3 regions of the Rhizobium sp. L9 genome follow, and region 3 is predicted to be linked to each of the others. Evidence: predicted binding sites of a transcription regulator. Region 3 holds the regulator's gene; each other region holds the start of a gene.
What was found. Region 3 encodes LexA, which represses DNA repair genes until DNA is damaged. Its sites were predicted from a motif close to TGTTCNNNNTGTGTTCNG; they were not measured.
Positions count from the first base shown of each region.

Region 1: a site for LexA is predicted at 4,677-4,694, ahead of CO660_RS08205 (metallopeptidase family protein). Genes of this name have one in related genera too.
Region 2: a site for LexA is predicted at 4,965-4,982, ahead of uvrA (excinuclease ABC subunit UvrA). Genes of this name have one in related genera too.

Region 1 covers NZ_NWSZ01000006.1:268,364-274,704, forward strand. The annotation lists gene CO660_RS08195 (error-prone DNA polymerase) at 1-2,246, opposite strand, end outside; gene CO660_RS08200 (DNA polymerase Y family protein) at 2,243-3,790, opposite strand; gene CO660_RS33755 (hypothetical protein) at 3,702-4,655, opposite strand; gene CO660_RS08205 (metallopeptidase family protein) at 4,819-5,256, shown strand; gene CO660_RS08210 (DUF1737 domain-containing protein) at 5,280-5,486, opposite strand; gene CO660_RS08215 (CoA ester lyase) at 5,486-6,341, opposite strand, start outside.
Region 2 covers NZ_NWSZ01000028.1:35,585-41,925, reverse strand. The annotation lists gene CO660_RS25625 (NAD(P)H-hydrate dehydratase) at 1-611, shown strand, start outside; gene CO660_RS25620 (DUF72 domain-containing protein) at 633-1,439, opposite strand; partial or broken gene CO660_RS25615 (GNAT family N-acetyltransferase) at 1,466-1,924, opposite strand; gene uvrA (excinuclease ABC subunit UvrA) at 1,921-4,842, opposite strand; gene CO660_RS25605 (single-stranded DNA-binding protein) at 5,125-5,634, shown strand; gene CO660_RS25600 (MarC family protein) at 5,760-6,341, opposite strand, start outside.
Region 3 covers NZ_NWSZ01000008.1:68,982-75,322, forward strand. The annotation lists gene kdsA (3-deoxy-8-phosphooctulonate synthase) at 1-587, opposite strand, end outside; partial or broken gene CO660_RS10160 (VOC family protein) at 584-1,483, opposite strand; gene lexA (transcriptional repressor LexA) at 1,682-2,398, shown strand; gene CO660_RS10170 (ComEC/Rec2 family competence protein) at 2,379-4,811, opposite strand; gene gltA (citrate synthase) at 5,101-6,341, shown strand, end outside.

The DNA.
Region 1 (6,341 bases), on a different contig from region 3:
GCAAATTCTTTGGTGTAACGCTTGTTTGTCGTCATCCCCTCGATGAAACGCGTCTCGAAATTGCCGATCGTGCCGGTTCTTTTAAACGTTGCCATGGCGCGTCGAAGCCGGTCCGCCTCCGCTGGCGCAAAGCCTGCCGCAGTGATTGCAATCTGCATGGCTTGCTCCTGGAACAAAGGCACACCAAGAGTTCTTTCAAGAACCGTCTTCAGCTCCTCACTCGGATATTCGATCGGAATATTCCTTTTCGTCTGTTCCCGTCTTTTCAGATAGGGATGGACCATGTCGCCCTGGATCGGTCCCGGCCGGACGATCGCCACCTCGATGACAAGATCATAAAAGCGCCTGGGCTTCAGACGCGGCAGCATGCTCATCTGCGCCCGGCTTTCGATCTGGAAAACCCCGACCGTATCGGCGCGGCCCATCATGTCATAGACCGGCTCGCCTTCTTCTCCATGCTCCCTATTGCCGAGATCGGCGAGCGTCTTCTTGATCTCATAATGCAGTTCAAGCAGCGAGAAAGCTTTCCGCAGGCAGGTGAGCATGCCGAGCGCCAGAACATCCACCTTGAGAATCTTGACATTGTCGAGATCGTCCTTGTCCCACTCGATCATGTATCGATCCGGCATCGCCGTCTTCATGATCGGCACCACTTCGTCGAGCCGGTCCCGCGTGATGACGAAGCCACCGACATGCTGTGTGAGGTGACGCGGAAAACCGAGGAGTTCCGATGCATATTTCAGCACATTCCGCGTCACTGGATTTTTGATGTCGAGGCCAGCCGCCTTCGCATCCCGCTCCGAGAGATTGTCTTCCGACCAGCCCCAGACGAGACTGCTGATGGCCGACTGAACATCCTCCGACAGGCCAAAGGCCTTGGCGACTTCGCGGCCTGCCGAACGAGTGCGATAGCTGGTGACGGCTGCCGTCAGCCCGGCATGCGCGACGCCATACCTTCCATAAATATGCTGGATGACATCTTCACGCCTGTCATGCTCGAAATCGACATCGATATCAGGCGGCTCGTCCCGGTCCATCGAAATAAAGCGATCGAAGAGGAGCGTGCTCTTTTGAGGATCGACTTCGGTAATCTCAAGACAAAAGCAAATGACCGAATTCGCTGCCGACCCCCTCCCCTGGCAGAGCACACCAATCTGATAACGAGCGTGCTGGATGATCTTGTGAACCGTCAGAAAGTAGGAGGCATAATTCTTGTCGCCGATGAGTTTCAGCTCATACTCGATCTGCTGCGCCACTTTCTCGGGAATACCATCCGGATAACGTTTTGCCGCTCCTGCCCACGTCAGCCTTTTCAGAGTTTGCTGCGGGGTTTCGCCGGGTTCGTTTTCCGCGGGATAATTATGTTTCAACTCGTTCAGGGAAAAGCTCAGCCCTGCGAAAAACACCTGCGTATTCTCGACCGCGTGAGGATAGTCCCGGAAAATCCTGGATACTTCACGTGCATCCTTGAGAAAGCGCTCGGCATTGGGCGCCAGAAGGAATCCGGCTTCCGAGATCTGCACATGCTCCCGGATCGCAATCACGATATCAGAAAGCGGCCGGCGATCGGGGTGATGATAGAGCGGCTGATTGGTTGCAATCAAGGGCACACGGTTTCGGGCGGCCAGCATGGAAAACACCGCAAAGGCCTGCCGGTCCCGCCCGTCATAGGCTGGCGACAACGCCATGAAAAATCCCTTGCGGAACCGTTTGCGAAACCGCTCCAGATAGTCTTCAAGCACCGGCTGGCGGGCAGGATTGCTGATAAGGCTCCGGTCCGGAACGAGCGCGAGCATCATCTCGTCGCCCCATTCCATGAGCTCTGCTTCTGTCAGAATGCAGGCGCCCTTGACTGCCTCTTCTTTCAGATTGCCCGCGCTGAGGAGACGACAGAGATTCGCCCAGCCCTGCCGATTGCGGGGATAGGCAAGAATATCAGGCGTTTCATCGGAAAAGACGAGTCGGGCGCCCGGCTGAATCCGGATAGGATCGAGAATCTCTTCTCTTTTCCCTTCCTTCGCTGCCTGAGCCAAAATCGCATCTCTGTTTTTATATCTCTCCTCAAGCTGCTCGGCCTGCGCATGTGCCCTGACGACGCCGGCAACCGAATTGCGGTCCGCAATGCCGAGACCGCCGAGTCCGAGGTGAGCGGCCTGCACGACCATCTCCTCCGGGCTGGAGGCACCTTCGAGGAACGAGAAGTTCGTTCTCGTGCCGATTTCGAAGAATGCAGGCTCGGCCCTCATGCAAAGACCCCATGCATGAACCAGCGTGGATCGGGTTTTTCACCATAAAGACCCTGACGATAGATCCAGAAGCGGTGTCCAGACTCATCCTCTATTCTGAAATAATCGCGCGTCTGCGCATCATCCCCATCGATCCACCATTCCATGGCGACCCGTTCCGGTCCTTCACTTCTTGCCACCTGATGTTGTGTCCGCCGCCAGCGGAAAGTCTGCGGTGGACCGTCCGGCACTTCAGCAAATGCGACCTCAACAGGCTCCGGGTTTGCAAAGAGCCGCAGAGGGCGCTCCTCACGAAAAGGAAGCGCGCTGTCCTGCTTCACTTTCTGCAATGCCGGTAGGCTCTCCATTGCCTGTACCGTGATCACGGCCCGCTCCGGCACATGGCTTTCCCGAAGTTGGAAACTTTGCAGGCAATCCCGGCCAAGACGGGCCGAAACGCGGTCGACGAAGGTTGAAAGAGAGATTTCATCCTGCCGGTCACCTTCAAAATCGCCCTGCGTGTCGTTGAACGGGTCATGCCGCAGCACATTCAGGCGCAGGATCTCGAAACCATAGCCGGCATCGATATCGTCATAAATCGCATGCAGCCGTTCGGAAAATAACCCTGCAACGAGCTTCGGCTCGCGAAGCGGCCGCGAAGCACCCACGGAAATGCGGAAAACCCTGCCGTCGACACGAAACAGCACTAGCTCGAACACCCGCCCGCCGGCACCGCGCGCTTCCAGCGACGGCTTCAGCGACACGGCAACCTGCCCGGTGACGGCAAGGATCTGTTCTTCCGTTCCGATCGGCTCGATCAGACGACGTTCGGACGAAAGACTGGCGACGGGACGCCGGGGCGAGATCGGCTCCTCCTCGCGGCCCAGCGCCTGGTCGAGCCGCAGAAGCAGCGCCGGGCCAAAACGGCGGGTGAGCGGCGCCCGCGGCGCATGAATGACATCGCCGACATATTTGAGCCCGAGCTTTTTCAAAGCCTCGACGATCTGTTCTTCCAGGCGCAAGGCCGCGACAGGCAGCGGCATCAAAACATGTTCCGTCTCATCGTCTTCCACGATGCCGCCGTTTCCGAAACGGGAGACAGCCCAGGAAAGGCCCGGCGTCGATGAGACCGCACCTCGTGCATCGAGCCCCATATGGAAGAGCCGCGACAGAATATCCTTGAGAAGAGATCTTTCCCCGCCGAAGAGGTGAGCGCAGCCGGTAATGTCGAGAAGCAGCCCATCCCTACCATCGAACGCCACCATCGGCGTATAACGGTCGCACCAGTCGGCAATGGCTTCCAGAAGCCGGCGGTCGGCCGCAGGATCTTCTTCCATGACATCGAGCGCCGGATACATGGCGCGCGCTTCGGCAACGCCTTGATCCTTCCGCAATCCCAACCTCTCGGCGAATTCGTCCAGCGCCGTCAAACGCATGGCGTTGTTGAGCTTGCCGCAACAGACGAGCGGCGGTTCTTCAGGACGCCCTTTCGAACGCCAGGAAAGCCCCCAGCGCTTGCGTGCGATGCGATCTGTGGCCAGATGCGGGAAGCTGAGCGCCAGAATGCGCTGATTTTTCGCCTGGAGACCGAGTGAAGCTTGGTTCGTCGACGGCAAGAAATTCGCGTTCATGGGGGCTCCACTCCAGAAGGAAGGAGAATGGAGCCGGATGTCGGCTCTTCTCCAGCGTGAGACGGAAAATCGGGTTGCCGATGCTGCCGGCTAGCTTCGATCCGTCCGGTAACGGCCGCAGATTCGACGGCGCCGGCTCGACCCGAAGGCGCAAAGCAGCACTGCTCGCTTCCTCCGCGCCGGCTTGACGGATGAGGAAAAGCGGACGGCGGGCGGCACGCGCCCTGAGGCTAAGCCGACGGCTTTCGGTCAGACCGAAATGCAGAGGATTGCCACGCACCTCCATGACGACGGCAGAGAAGGCTGCGTTTTCAACGGCAGCTTCCGCAAGCCAGAGCGCATCCTCCAGCTTGCGCGGCGCGGCATGGAAAAATCGCTCCGGCTTCAATCCGAAATCCTTAAGCCCCGGGGCATAAGGCCGGCCTGCTTCCAGCGCGCCAACCGCATCGCCGATCCAGAGCAGCGGCAGAGACCTCCCGGCATCTTCCTCTTGTTTCTGCATCCACGTCACAACAGCCATAGCCAGGCCGCTTGCCGCCCCAGCATCGCGGGAACTTGCAGCGCGAAATTCAATGATCGCGTCGAGCGGCAGGCCGCCTTCCATCGCCTCGTCGAGCGGTGACACGCCAATTGGCAGGCGAAGCCCGAGGTCGTTTCGTTCCTGAATCTCTCCGGTCTTTTCCGAAGCCATGGCTTCCCGCTCCGCTGCCGCAAGCGCCGGCGCAGGCTTTCCTTCTAGCTTGGCGATGGTTTCGCGGAGCGCAAAAAGCCGCTCGCGCGCCAGGGCGTTCTGCGCCATGGCGTTTACTCCGTCCGTCTTTGTTCCTGTTATGTTCTTATGGATTCCAGAGAGCTGAAGAAGAGTCAACAATCATTTTTTATGAATTTATTCCTGCCTTTGATTCCGCACTCGAAAATCGGCGGCAAAGGTTCTATATGGGCCCGCAAAGGAAGGAATATTCATGGCCCGCGTAGACCAGAGCGATGATTGGCAGGACCGCCATGCGCCGACGATCAGCACCTTCGAGTCGCTGGCCATGGAGGCTTACAGCCATCTACCGGATGAATTCCGCCAGCTGACGACCAATCTCACCATCGAGATTGAGGATTTCCCCGATGACGACGTTTTCGAGGATATGGCGCTGGAAACGCCTTTCGACCTGCTCGGCCTTTTCGAAGGCAGGGGAATTTCGGAGCGTTTCACCGTGGAAACCGGCGAAATGCCGAACCGCATTCGCCTCTACCGTCGCCCCATCCTCGACTATTGGGCCGAGAACGACGAGACGCTCGGCGATATCATCACTCACGTCCTGATCCACGAGATCGGCCACCATTTCGGGCTGAGCGATGAGGATATGGAGCGGATCGAGGCCAGCGCCGAGGAAGCCGCCGAGCGCTGAAACCGTGCGTTCGGCAGAACGCGCTATTGCTCGGAGAGCTTCATCTCCGGATCGTAATCCTTGCCTTCGACAGTCTTGACGACGGCCTGGCCGCATTGCATCGCGCCGGTTGCGGCATTGAAGGCATAGGTCGGCGAGCCCTCCAGAGACCAGCCCTTGTTGAGGGCGGCGGTGACCTTGTGGCAGAAGGAAGCGTCGTCGGGACCGGTCAGGAAGCGGTAGAGTTTCATCAGGCGGGCTTTCTTGCAGAAATCAGACGGGCTTTATGAACCAGAGCTTCGGCCTGGACAAGATGCAGCCGCTCGATCATCCGGCCGTTCGCATTGATGACGTTGAGGCCTTGGGCGGCCGGATCGGCAAAGGCTGATATGATTGCCTGCGCTTCGGCAATCTCTTCCGCGCTCGGACCGAAATGCCGGTTGGCGGCCGCAATCTGCGCGGGATGGATCAGCATCTTGCCGGAAAAACCCATAGCGCGACCCTGCCCGCATTCGACGTCGAAACCTTCGCCATCCCGGAAATCGTTGAAAACGCTGTCGAGCGCATCAAGCCCATTAGCCTTGACCGCGAGAATGACCTGCATCAGCCAGGGCACGAGAAAGCTTCGCCCCGGCTGCGGCAGGACGCCGGTTTCCTTGCGCAGGTCGTTGAGGCCGACGACGAGGCAATCGAGCCGCGCCCCCGGCATGCGGCCGGTTTCGGCGATCGCCCCGACGTTCAGCACGCCGCGCGGCGTTTCGATCATTGCCCAGATGCGCAGCTCCTCTGGCACCTGCGCATCGGCCAGCAGATCGCCAATATCGATGACATCCTGGGGTCCATCCACTTTCGGCAGGAGAACGGCGTCGGGCAAAAGCGCCTTGACCAGATCGAGATCCGCCGCCCCGAATCCGGATGACAAAGAATTGATACGAATGATCCTTTCCTTGCCCTCGAGCGGCGGTCCGCCAAAAAAAGCATGCAGATTTTCCCGCGCCTGGCCCTTGCTCTCGGGCGCGACGGAGTCCTCCAGGTCGAAAATAACCGCATCACAATCAAGGGAACGGCTCTTTTCGAGCGCCCGCAGATTGATGGCCGGCACGCTC
Region 2 (6,341 bases), on a different contig from region 3:
CCGCGCATCTCACGGCGGTCATGCTGCATGCAGTCGATGACGAGGCAGACCTTGCGGAGTGGCTGTCCGACAAGCGGCTGCAGACCTTCGTCCTCGGTCCTGGCTTCGGCATCGGGGCAAGGGCGCGCGATTTCGTCGCTGCGCTTGCCGATCGCCGGCTCGTGCTCGACGCCGACGGCATCTCGTCGTTCAAGGACGATCCGCAACAGCTTTTCGCCCGGTTTCGCGGCGAGCTGCGTCTGGTGCTGACGCCGCACGAGGGCGAATTTTCGCGGCTCTTTCCCGATATCGGCGAGGACGACGCACTGGGGAAGGTGGACAAGGCGGTTGCCGCTGCCCGCCGCGCCAATGCCGCGATCGTCTATAAGGGCGCCGACACCGTCATCGCCTCGCCGGACGGGCGCGCGCTCATCAATACCAATGCGCCTGTCTGGCTTGCCACCGCAGGTTCCGGCGATGTGCTTGCCGGCATCATCGGCGGACTGCTCGCCCAGGGCCTGCCGACTTTCGAGGCTGCGGCTGCCGGCGTGTGGCTGCACGGAGAGGCTGGCCAGCGCGCCGGCAAGGGGCTGACGGCGGAAGAGCTCGCGGCCGAGGTGTTGCCACTTTAGCCCGGGCTAAGTCTCAACCGCCTATTTCGCCAGCAACTGCTGCAGGGCGATCGCCCCGTGCGGCGCATTGACCTTGCCCTCGTGGATCATGAAGGCGAAGACGTCGCGGGGCGCGGCCTTGACCTGGCGCTTCCCGTCGATCAGCGGCAGATCGTCCGGGACCTTGCCCTCGGCCCAGGTCTCGAGCCGCTTAGCCCAGGCCTTCAAATCCTTATCGGGATAGCAGGTCGGGATATCATCCGATCCCTTCTGCAGCCTGGCATAGACGAAATCGGCCGTCACATCGGCGATCATCGGATAGTCGAAATGTTCGGCGCAAACCGGCGCCACGCCATATCTAGCAAGCAGAGCAACGAATTCCGGCACCTTGAAGGAATCGTGCCGCACCTCGACGACGTGGCGGAGCGCCAACCCATCCTGCTTTGCCGGCAGCAGCTTCAGGAAGGCCTCGAAATCTTCCGGATCGAACTTTTTCGTCGGGGCGAATTGCCAGAGCAGCGGCCCGAGATGATCGCCGAGCTCGCTGATTCCAGAGGTGAGGAAGCGCTCCATCGATTCACCGGCTTCCGCAAGCACCCGCCGATTGGTGACGAAACGCGTCGCCTTGAGCGAAAAGATGAATCCCTCGGGCACATCGGCTGCCCATTTGGCAAAAACCGCCGGCTTCTGCGTGCTGTAATAGGTGCCGTTGACCTCGATGACCTTCAACTGGCGGCTGGCATAATGCAGCTCGTCCTTCTGTTTCAGGTCGGCGGGAAAGAAATGCCCGCGCCAGGGCTCGAAGGTCCAGCCGCCGATGCCGGTGCGGATAGTGCCGGATTTCGCCATGTCGTCCTCCTAGTTCGCGGCCGCCAGGCCGCATGAATCTCTTTCGTCATGTTGATGAGCGTCCATCCTGGCCGATAACGGCTCGGCCGCCGACCCGTTTCCTGAAATCCGAAGGCGCGATAAAGCGCGATATTTCGCTCCATCCGCGCATTGGTGTAGAGGCGTATCTCCGGAATGTCCCATTCCCGCGCCTTGCCCTCCAGCCAGCGCAACATCGAGAGCCCATGTCCGGCGCACTGAAAGGTCGGCGAGACCGCGATGCTGAATAGCATGAGGTAATCGGAATGCTGCTCTGCGACCACGAGGCCGGCCGTTTCGCCGCCGATGTCGCGCAGCCAGACCTCGCCGCGGTCGATCCGCGGCGCGTAATCCTCCGTCACGGGAATCGGTGGAGCGCCGAAGAGTTCGGTATAGGGACGATAGGCGGCTGCCGTCAGCGTCGCGATCGTTTCCAGATCATCAGGCGACGCCAGCCTCATCGTCATTCCGCCGCAACCGCCTTCTTCGCAGGCCGCCGCTCCAGCAATTCTTTCAGGAAATGGCCGGTATAGGAGCGCTGTTCCCTGACAATTGCCTCGGGCGTGCCGACAGCCACGATTTCACCGCCGCCATCACCGCCCTCGGGGCCGAAATCGAGCACCCAGTCGGCCGTCTTGATGACTTCGAGATTGTGCTCGATCACCACCACCGAATTGCCCTGGTTGACGAGCTCGTGCAGCATTTCGAGCAGCTTGGCGACGTCATGGAAATGCAGGCCGGTCGTCGGTTCGTCGAGAATATAGAGTGTACGTCCGGTCGAACGTTTCGACAGCTCCTTGGCGAGCTTGACGCGCTGTGCTTCGCCGCCCGAGAGCGTATTGGCCTGCTGGCCGACCTTGATGTAACCGAGACCGACATCCTTCAGCGATTGCAGCTTGTCGCGCACGGCGGGTACTGCCGCAAAGAAATCGACGCCTTCTTCCACCGTCATGTCGAGCACGTCGGCGATCGACTTCTGCTTGAAGGTGACGTCGAGTGTCTCTCTGTTATAGCGCTTGCCATGGCAGACGTCGCAGGTGACGTAGACATCGGGCAGGAAGTGCATCTCGATCTTGATGACGCCGTCGCCCTGGCAGGCCTCGCAGCGCCCGCCCTTGACGTTGAAGGAGAAGCGGCCGGGCTGGTAGCCGCGCGCCTTGGCTTCCGGCAGGCCGGCGAACCAGTCGCGAATCGGCGTGAAGGCGCCGGTATAGGTCGCGGGGTTCGAGCGCGGCGTGCGGCCGATCGGCGACTGGTCGATGTCGATCACCTTGTCGATATGCTCGAAACCGTCGATGCGGTCGTGGTCGGCCGGGATTTCGCGCGCGCCCATGACGCGGCGCGCCGCCGATTTATAGAGCGTCTCGATCAGGAAGGTGGACTTGCCGCCGCCGGAGACTCCGGTCACAGCCGTGAAGACGCCAAGCGGAATGGATGCCGTGACATTCTTCAGATTGTTACCGCGCGCGCCGATCACCTTGATTTCGCGGCCCTTCTTCGGCTTGCGGCGCCCCTCAGGAACGGGAACCCCCAGTTCCCCGGAGAGATATTTGCCGGTCAGCGACTTCGGATTGTCCATGATATCCTGTGGCGTGCCATGGGCGATGACCTGGCCGCCGTGGATGCCGGCGGCCGGGCCGATGTCGACCACGTCATCGGCCGTGAGGATCGCATCCTCGTCATGCTCGACGACGATGACGGTGTTGCCGATATCGCGCAGGTGCTTCAACGTATCCAGCAGCCGGGCGTTGTCGCGCTGATGCAGTCCGATGGATGGTTCGTCGAGTACGTAGAGCACGCCCGTCAGGCCCGAGCCAATCTGCGAGGCGAGGCGAATGCGCTGGCTCTCGCCGCCCGATAGCGTGCCGGAATTGCGTGACAGGCTTAGATATTCCAGGCCGACATCGTTCAAAAAGCGCAGGCGGTCACGGATTTCCTTGAGGATCCGGACGGCAATCTCGTTCTGCTTGGCATTGAATGTCGCCGGCAGCGCCTCGAACCAGTCGCGCGCGATGCGGATCGACATTTCGGTCACTTCGCCGATATGCAGCTTATTGATCTTCACCGCCAGCGCTTCCGGCTTCAGGCGATAGCCGTTGCAGGCCGGGCAGGGGGCGGCCGACATGAAGCGCTCGATATCCTCGCGTGCCCAGGCGGAATCCGTCTCCTTCCAGCGGCGCTCGAGATTGGTGATGATGCCCTCGAAATTTTTGTGCGTGGTATAGGAACGGGCGCCGTCGGCGTAGTGGAACTCGATCTTGTCGTCCGTGCCGTTGAGGATGACGTCCTTGGCCTCGTCGGACAGGTCGTTCCAGCGGGTGCCGAGCTTGAAGCCGTAATGTTTGCCGAGCGCTTCCAGCGTCTGATTGTAGTAAGGCGAAGTCGATTTGGCCCAGGGCGCGATCGCCCCGTCCCGCAGCGTCCGCTCCGGTTCGGGTACGATCAGGTCGGGATCGATCTTCTGTTGGGCGCCGAGACCGTCGCAGGTCGGGCAGGCGCCGAAGGGGTTGTTGAAGGAGAAGAGCCTGGGTTCGATTTCCGGGATGGTGAAGCCCGAGACCGGGCAGGCGAATTTTTCAGAAAACAGCACGCGCTCATGCGTCTCGTTCAGCGACTTGTTGGCCGAACCGCCGGCCGAGGTCTCCTCCGGCGGCAGCGGCTTGTCGGCGAATTCGGCGATCGCCAGCCCGTCGGCGAGTTTCAGGCAGGTTTCAAGGCTGTCGGCGAGACGCGCCGACACATCCGGGCGCACGACGATACGGTCGACCACCACGTCGATGTCGTGCTTGTATTTCTTGTCGAGAACAGGCGCCTCGGCGATCTCGTAAAACTGGCCGTCAACCTTGACCCGCTGGAAGCCCTTCTTCATCAGCTCCGCCAGCTCCTTCTTGTATTCGCCCTTGCGGCCGCGCACGAGCGGCGCGAGAATGTAAAGGCGCGTGCCCTCGCCGAAAGCGAGGATGCGGTCGACCATCTGGCTGACGGTCTGGCTCTCGATCGGCAGGCCGGTCGCCGGCGAATAGGGAACGCCGACGCGGGCAAAGAGTAGGCGCATGTAGTCGTAGATCTCGGTGACGGTGCCGACCGTCGAGCGCGGGTTGCGCGAGGTGGTCTTCTGCTCGATAGAAATGGCAGGCGACAGCCCGTCGATCTGGTCGACATCGGGCTTCTGCATCATTTCGAGGAATTGCCGGGCATAGGCCGACAGACTCTCGACATAGCGCCGCTGGCCCTCGGCATAGATCGTGTCGAAGGCGAGCGAGGATTTGCCCGAGCCCGAAAGACCGGTCATGACGATCAGCTTGTTGCGCGGCAGATCAAGATCGATACTCTTCAGATTGTGCTCGCGCGCGCCGCGTATGGAGATCGTCTTTAGTTCGCTCATCGTCTCTGCTTTGGTTTTCTGGATAACAGCCCTTATTTAGTGATGCCGGCGGGCGAGTCGAGGCTGAATATCCTGGATGACTCAAGGTTTTCGATTCTGTTGACAGGATCATACGGATAAACTAGAACAAATAAAGAACAAAATTCCTGATGAATGCATGCCGCTTTCTGATGGGATAAACTGTGGATTAAACACCGTTCGCGCGCATCTGCGGTTCGCTATGGTTTAAGGTGCGCTGATCGATTAACGCCGCCGGGCAGGGCGGCAGGCAGGGTGAAAAGCATGGCTGGTAGCGTGAACAAGGTAATTCTGGTTGGAAACGTGGGTGCAGACCCCGAAATCCGCCGCACTCAGGATGGCCGGCCGATCGCCAACCTCCGTATCGCGACCTCGGAAACGTGGCGCGACCGCAATTCGGGTGAGCGCCGCGAAAAGACCGAATGGCACACTGTGGTCGTCTTCAACGAAGGCCTCTGCAAAGTCGTCGAGCAATATGTGAAGAAAGGCGCCAAGCTCTATGTCGAGGGCCAGCTGCAGACCCGCAAGTGGCAGGACCAGCAGGGCCAGGATCGCTACTCGACTGAAGTCGTGCTGCAGGGCTTCAACTCGACGCTGACGATGCTCGACGGCCGCGGCGATGGCGGCGGCGCGAGCTCCGGCTTCGGCGGCGGCCGCGGCAGCAGCAACAATGATTATGGCGACGACTACGGCGCCCCGTCATCCTCATCGTCCAGCCGCGGCGGTGGCGGCGGCAATTTCTCGCGCGATCTCGACGACGACATCCCGTTTTGATCGGCCGCCTGTTCTGGCTTTATGAGAGCATCCGAGAGCATGATGTCCGGGCCGGCGTCATGCTCTTTTTCTTTGATGTCACGGCAGTTGATCTCGTCGGGTCACCCCGAACATGTGCTGCCATTTCAATTCGGCGTCGCGCTGATGAGATTGAGCGCGGCTTTCGCGCCGTCGACGACGAACTGCACCGCAAGGGCTGCGAGGATGACGCCGAGCAGGCGGGTGAGGATCGCTCGACCGGTGACGCCGAGAAAGCGGTCGAGCCTTTCAGCAATCAGCAGCATGAGGAAGGTCAGCAGCAGAATGGCGGCGATGACGCCGATCAGTTGGGCTTTTTCGACCGAAGTCGCCAGTGTGCCGGAAAGCAGGATGGTCGCCGAGATCGCGCCGGGGCCGGCAATCAGCGGCAGGGCGAGGGGAAAGACGGCGATATTCTCAATATGATCCTTGGTGATCGCCACCTCGGTCGTCTTCTCCTTGCGGTCCTGCCGCTTCTCGAACACCATCTCGAAGGCGATCCAGAAGAGCAGGAGCCCGCCGGCGAGGCGGAAGGCGCCGATCGAGATCCCGAGCACGCCGAGCACGCCTGCGCCGAACAAAGCGAAGACGGCGAGGATGATGAATGCGATGGTCGAGCCGCGCAGCGCCACCTGCCGGCGCTCGGTCCGGCTCATGCCGATCGTCAGCCCCAGGAAGAGCGGTGCGAG
Region 3 (6,341 bases):
GCCGCCATGATCGGCAGCGAACGCATGTCGGAAACCAGCGTATTGTAGCCGAAGGAGGCACCGCGCTCGCACAAGAGCACATTCAGATTGCCGCTGGCGTTGAGCTTCTTCAGAACGTTCTTCATATCCCAAGGGGCGAGGAACTGGCCCTTCTTGACATTGACGGCGCGGCCGGTTCTGGCGGCGGCGATCAGAAGGTCCGTCTGACGGCAGAGGAAGGCCGGGATCTGCAGAACATCGACCACCTTGGCCACCTCGGCGCATTGCTCGGCCGTATGGACGTCGGTTATGACGGGAAAGCCGAATTCCTTCTTGAGGTCGGCAAAGACCTCCATGCCCTTTTCCAGGCCGATGCCGCGTTCAGCCGAGAGCGAGGTACGGTTCGCCTTGTCGAAGGAGCTCTTGTAGACGAGGCCAATGCCGAGCTTGCCGCAAAGCTCCTTCAGCGTGCCGGCGACCATGAAGGCGTGATCCCGGCTCTCCATTTGGCATGGACCGGCGATCAGCGACAAGCGGCCAGTATTGGAAAAAGTGACCTGGCCTTCGCCTTCGCCGATCCTGACTTCGGAATTCGTGTCGGTGCTCATCGTGTTTCCTCGAAGGCGAAGAGCGCACCCTGCCCGGGCGTGGGCTTCACCAGAATGCGATTGTTCTTGCGCGTGTGAATGTGATCCCGTTAGCACCCAAATGCGCTTCTGTCACGGCAAGATCGATGACGGTGAAGAGGATTGCCCGCCCCCGCAGGCCGCGATCGGCTGATGAGACAGCGGTCTCGAAATAGGCCTCCAGCCCTTCCGGCCGTCATCAAGCTGATCTTTGCATTTGATGCCGCGATATTCATGCCGAAACCGGTTTTCTCCACCGCCGCCTGCCCAATCGCGAGCCCGACGAAGGCGGCGAATGCCGCCGGGTCCGGTGCACAAAGTGCGATCTCGGCAATGCCGATCACGCCATTGGCGTGTCTCTCCAGCGCGGCGCGATCTGTAGGGAACGAAGTGATGCGCTGGCAAGTAAAGAGAAAGAAATCGGGGGCGCGCAAATCAGCTGCAAAGGCCAGCTTAAAGCTGCCGACGCTCTCCGAACCGTCCGGCATCCGCATCGGCCGGCTGAACTGCAACATCTCACCGGCGCTCGCGCCGTTGCTGACGAAGCGCTTATGATCGAGGTCGGCATCCTCGCTGAGGAAGGCCAGCGCAGAAAGTCCCTCCTCGCCGCAGCGGAAACGGAAGGCGCGATTGCGGGCGATGAAGACGTTGCCCTGGCGGGCCGCTGCTTCGCTCTCGTCGACACTCGCCACGCCAAGCGGCTCCAGATAGGTCTTGTCGGCGAAAAAGACGCAGGCATTCTCCGTTCCGAAGGGATGGCGCGCATCGGCGGCGACGGTGAAACCGAGCTTGCCGAGCCTCTCACGCGCCAGATCGATATTGACCACGGGCAGCACGACATGATCCAGCGGGTGCGACCTGGCGGAATGCGCGTTCATGAATATCCCTCCTGAAACCGGAAAGAGATGTGCGACAGCACCTCCCTCAATGCAAGACATGTGCGCCAATCCGGCAAATGAAAATAAAAATCTCAGCGAGTTGACGTGAACTTTTACGGAAATTTAGCTACTTGCGGAACACATATGGAACATATAGTGTCCGTTCTGGATTTGTTTCAATCACGGGGTCTAACGTCGATGCTCACGCGCAAACAACAGGAGCTTCTCCTTTTCATCCATGAGCGCATGAAGGAATCCGGCGTTCCTCCCTCTTTCGACGAAATGAAGGATGCCCTGGATCTCGCCTCGAAATCCGGCATTCACCGCCTGATCACGGCGCTTGAGGAACGCGGCTTCATTCGCCGCCTACCGAACCGCGCCCGGGCGCTCGAGGTGATCAAGCTTCCGGAGGCCTATAACCCCAGTCTTCAGCGTCGCGGTTTTTCGCCGAGCGTCATCGAGGGCAGCCTCGGTAAGCCCCAGCCGGTCGCCGCCCCCGCTGCGCCAAAGCCGGTCGCCGACAATGGCAACTCCGTCTCCGTGCCGGTCATGGGACGTATCGCCGCCGGCGTTCCGATCTCGGCGATCCAGAACAACACCCACGATATAGTCGTTCCTTCAGATATGCTCGGCTCCGGTGAGCACTATGCGCTGGAGGTTAAAGGCGATTCGATGATCGACGCCGGCATCTTCGACGGCGACACCGTGATCATTCGCAACGGCAGTACCGCCAGTCCCGGCGATATCGTCGTTGCCCTCGTCGATGACGAGGAAGCAACGCTGAAGCGTTTCCGCCGCAAGGGCGCCTCGATCGCGCTCGAGGCCGCCAACCCGGCTTATGAGACCCGCATCTTCGGGCCCGACCGCGTCAAGGTGCAGGGCAAGCTCGTCGGCCTCATCCGTCGCTATCACTGACGCCGGATGGGCTGGAATCGGTAAAACGATCATTGCGCCAATCATAGGCGCGATGGCGCATCCATGGTCGCGACAAGGCATCGAAGGCGGTGGTGACCTCCAGGCCGGCATCGGCGAAACGCAATTCGAGCGAGCCGGTCCTACGCAGCGTCTCGCCGGTGAAAAGCGTGCCACCTGAACGGCAGCTGTTGAAACGCAGACGGACCGAGGTCACGACGATATCGGCCGTATCGCAGGCCGGGCCGAGATAGGCGGCATTGTCGATAACGGTGACGATATGGCCATTGCCAAGTCTTGATGTGCACCAAGCCTTCTTGACGCAGGAAAAACGGTTTGCTTCACCGCCTGCTGCGGCTGCCCGCATCGCCGCACTCGCTTCGTTCTGCTGATCGCGGGAAAGCCTGACACGGCGGCCTTCTCCTTCCGGCGGGATGGCCGGACCATCCAGCATCTTCGGCGGATCATGTGTCGGCAGCACCAGCGCTCTCTGCCACTGGTCGAATATGAAATCCGGCGGGTTTTCACGGTTGGAAGCTATTGCCTCAGCCGCGACGACCGCAACCAGACTGCCATCCTCCGAAATCACCAGATCCGGCGGCCGGGGAACCGGCAGAAGCAGCACGATGAGCGTCGAGATGGCGATGATCGATGTGCCGACATGGCGCAGCCGAGTGCGCAGCAGCGTCAGCAGCAGAAAGCCTGCCACCGCCACTGCGAAATACCAGCCGGGCAAGCGGCCGATGCCGATATCACCGCCCCAGCCGGACACCGTCTTGGCAACCGCAATCACCAGATCGAGGCCGAATCCGACGACCTTCCAGAGCGGAGCGTCCAGACCGAAAGGCATGAGCAACATCGCCAACAATCCGGCCGGCATGACGATGAAGGAGATAATCGGCATCGTCGCAAGGTTTGCCGGCAGGCCGTAAGCCGTCAGGCGATGAAAATGCTCGATCGAAAACAATGCGGTGGAAAAGCCGCCGATCAGCGAGGTCAGGAAGACGCCGCCGAAGAAACCGGCGACGGCAACCACCGGCCTGATGATCGGCAGTTTCAGAAAAGCGTTTTCGCGGACACGCCTGTCCTTCCACAACTGATAGCCCGATACCAAGGCCAATGTGGCGGCAAAGGACATTTGAAAGCTCGGGCCCAATACTTCCGAAGGTGAAATGGCGATGATGATGAGCGCGGAGAGAACGACATTGCGCAGGCTAATCGACGGCCGGTCGAAGAAGACGGCAATCAGCATGATGGCCATCATGATAAAGGCGCGCTCGGCCGAAACCCCGAAACCGGAGATCAGGTAATAGGCGGTGACGGCGATGAGCGCGCCGGCAGCGGCGATCTTCTTTGTCGGATAGGCTTGGGCGATGCCGGGAAAGAGGCTGAGCAGCATCCGGAAGCCGACGAAGAAGATGCCAGCCGACAGCGCCATGTTGAGGCCCGAGATCGCGACGATATGGGCAAGGCCGGACTGGCGCAGCGCCTCTGTCGTCACGTGCGATATGGCGCGCCGTTCATCCGTCACCAGGGCAGCGGCAAAGGCGCCGGTATCACCGGGCAGGATCGATCTTATGCGGTCGCCGATGCTGCTGCGCAGCTGGTAGAGCCATTCGAGCAGGGCGTCCGCCGTCGACCTGGCCGCCTGCGGGCCTGCCTCCAAGTCGAGTTTCTCCGGCGCACCATAGAAGAAACCGTTGGCGCCGATGCCGTCGAAATAGGCACCGAAGGAAAAGTCGTTGAGCGCGGGAAGTGCGGGGCCTGCCGGCGGCGTCAGACGTGCCTTGCCGGTGATGACGTCGCCGATCTCGAAAGGCGCATCGGCGCCCCGGACGATCGCGGTGATGCGTCTCGGCGGCCGTTTCAGCTCCGGCGCCTCGGTGCCGGCGACGGCAAGAATGTAGCGCCAGCGCCCGCGCCCGTCGCCTTCCCGCCGTTCGACGCGGCCAGTCACCGTCGTCGTCACGGATGAATCGAGGATCACCGTTGAAGCCCGCCAGCTCTCGAACTGAGCTGAGAGCATGCCGCCGGCGAAAAGTGCCAGCGTCATGAAACTTGCGCGCAAGGCCGGCCGGCTGGGATCGGTGAGGAAAACCGCGGCCGCCGACACCAGCAGGCAGAGCAGCGATGCAACGAGGGGAAAATCCGATGCCGCAAGAAACCAGAAGGCCGAGCCGGCTCCGAGGAAGACCGGCGAGAACAGCAGCAGGCGTCCATGATCGGCCTCTTCGCCAAGCATGCAGGCCCCGGCACGGAGCGATTGCCCGGCGGTGGCCAGCAGCCGACGATGCAATGGGGTCTGCGACTGCGTCCTTGCCGATTGAGTCACCACCGCAGGCGCAGGAAAATCTGGCGGATCGGCAAGACCGACGCCCGCTTGCGGCCGCAATTCGGCTGTCATCGTTTCCTGCATGCCCCGCCCAAGATCACCCCGCCAGGCCCCAAGAATGCAACCTTCAAGCAAATCCGGCAAGGATAATCGATTGAAATACGAGGGAAAATCGTAAGCGGCAAAAGGCCAGTCGAATCATCGGCTTCCGCTATGCGTGCGGCTCATCGCTGCAGTGCCTAAAAGGTGATGCCGCAATGCACAAAATGCCATCACGGTAACTTGGCATTAGCGTCACGATCATATAGCTATCGGAAAGGACGCTTAACCCCTATGGCGCTTTTGTGGCGCCACCGACATTTCGGAGGACAGCATGACGGATCAAAGCGCTACAATAAAAATCGGTGACAAATCGGTTGACCTCGCCGTTAAAAGCGGCACGATCGGCCCGAGCGTCATCGACATCGGTGCCCTCTACAAGAACACCGCTTCCTTCACTTACGATCCGGGCTTCACCTCGACCGCATCCTGTGAATCGAAAATCACCTATATCGACGGTGACGAAGGTGTGCTGCTGCACCGCGGCTATCCGATCGAGCAGCTGGCCGAGCACGGCGACTTCCTCGAGGTCTGCTACCTCCTGCTCTACGGCGAACTGCCGACGGCCGCGCAGAAGAAGGACTTCGACTATCGCGTCACGCACCACACGATGGTGCATGAGCAGATGAGCCGCTTCTTCACCGGCTTCCGCCGCGATGCACATCCGATGGCCGTCATGTGCGGCTGCGTCGGCGCACTGTCGGCCTTCTATCACGACTCCACAGACATCACCGATCCGCACCAGCGCATGGTCGCCAGCCTGCGCATGATCGCCAAGATGCCGACGCTTGCCGCCATGGCATATAAATACCATATCGGTCAGCCCTTCGTTTACCCGAAGAACGACCTCGACTATGCGTCGAACTTCCTGCGCATGTGCTTTGCCGTCCCCTGCGAGGAATATGTGGTCAATCCGGTGCTTGCCCGCGCGATGGACCGCATCTTCATCCTGCATGCCGATCACGAACAGAACGCCTCGACCTCGACCGTCCGTCTCGCCGGTTCATCGGGCGCCAACCCGTTCGCCTGCATCGCCGCCGGCATCGCCTGCCTATGGGGCCCCGCGCACGGCGGCGCCAACGAAGCAGCGCTCAATATGCTGACGGAAATCGGCACGGTCGACCACATTCCGGAATATATCGCCCGCGCCAAGGACAAGAACGATCCGTTCCGCCTGATGGGCTTCGGTCACCGCGTCTACAAGAACTACGATCCGCGTGCCAAGATCATGCAGAAGACGACGCATGAAGTGCTCGGCGAACTCGGTATCAAGGACGATCCGTTGCTGGAAGTGGCGATGGAGCTGGAGCGCATCGCGCTCACCGACGAATATTTCATCGAGAAGAAGCTCTATCCAAACATCGACTTCTACTCCGGCATCACGCTGAAGGCGCTGGGCTTCCCCACCACCATGTTCACAGTGCTCTTCGCCCTTGCCCGCACCGTCGGCTGGATCGCGCAGTGGAACGAGATGATCGAGGATCCAGAACAGCGCATCGGCCGTCCGCGCCAGCT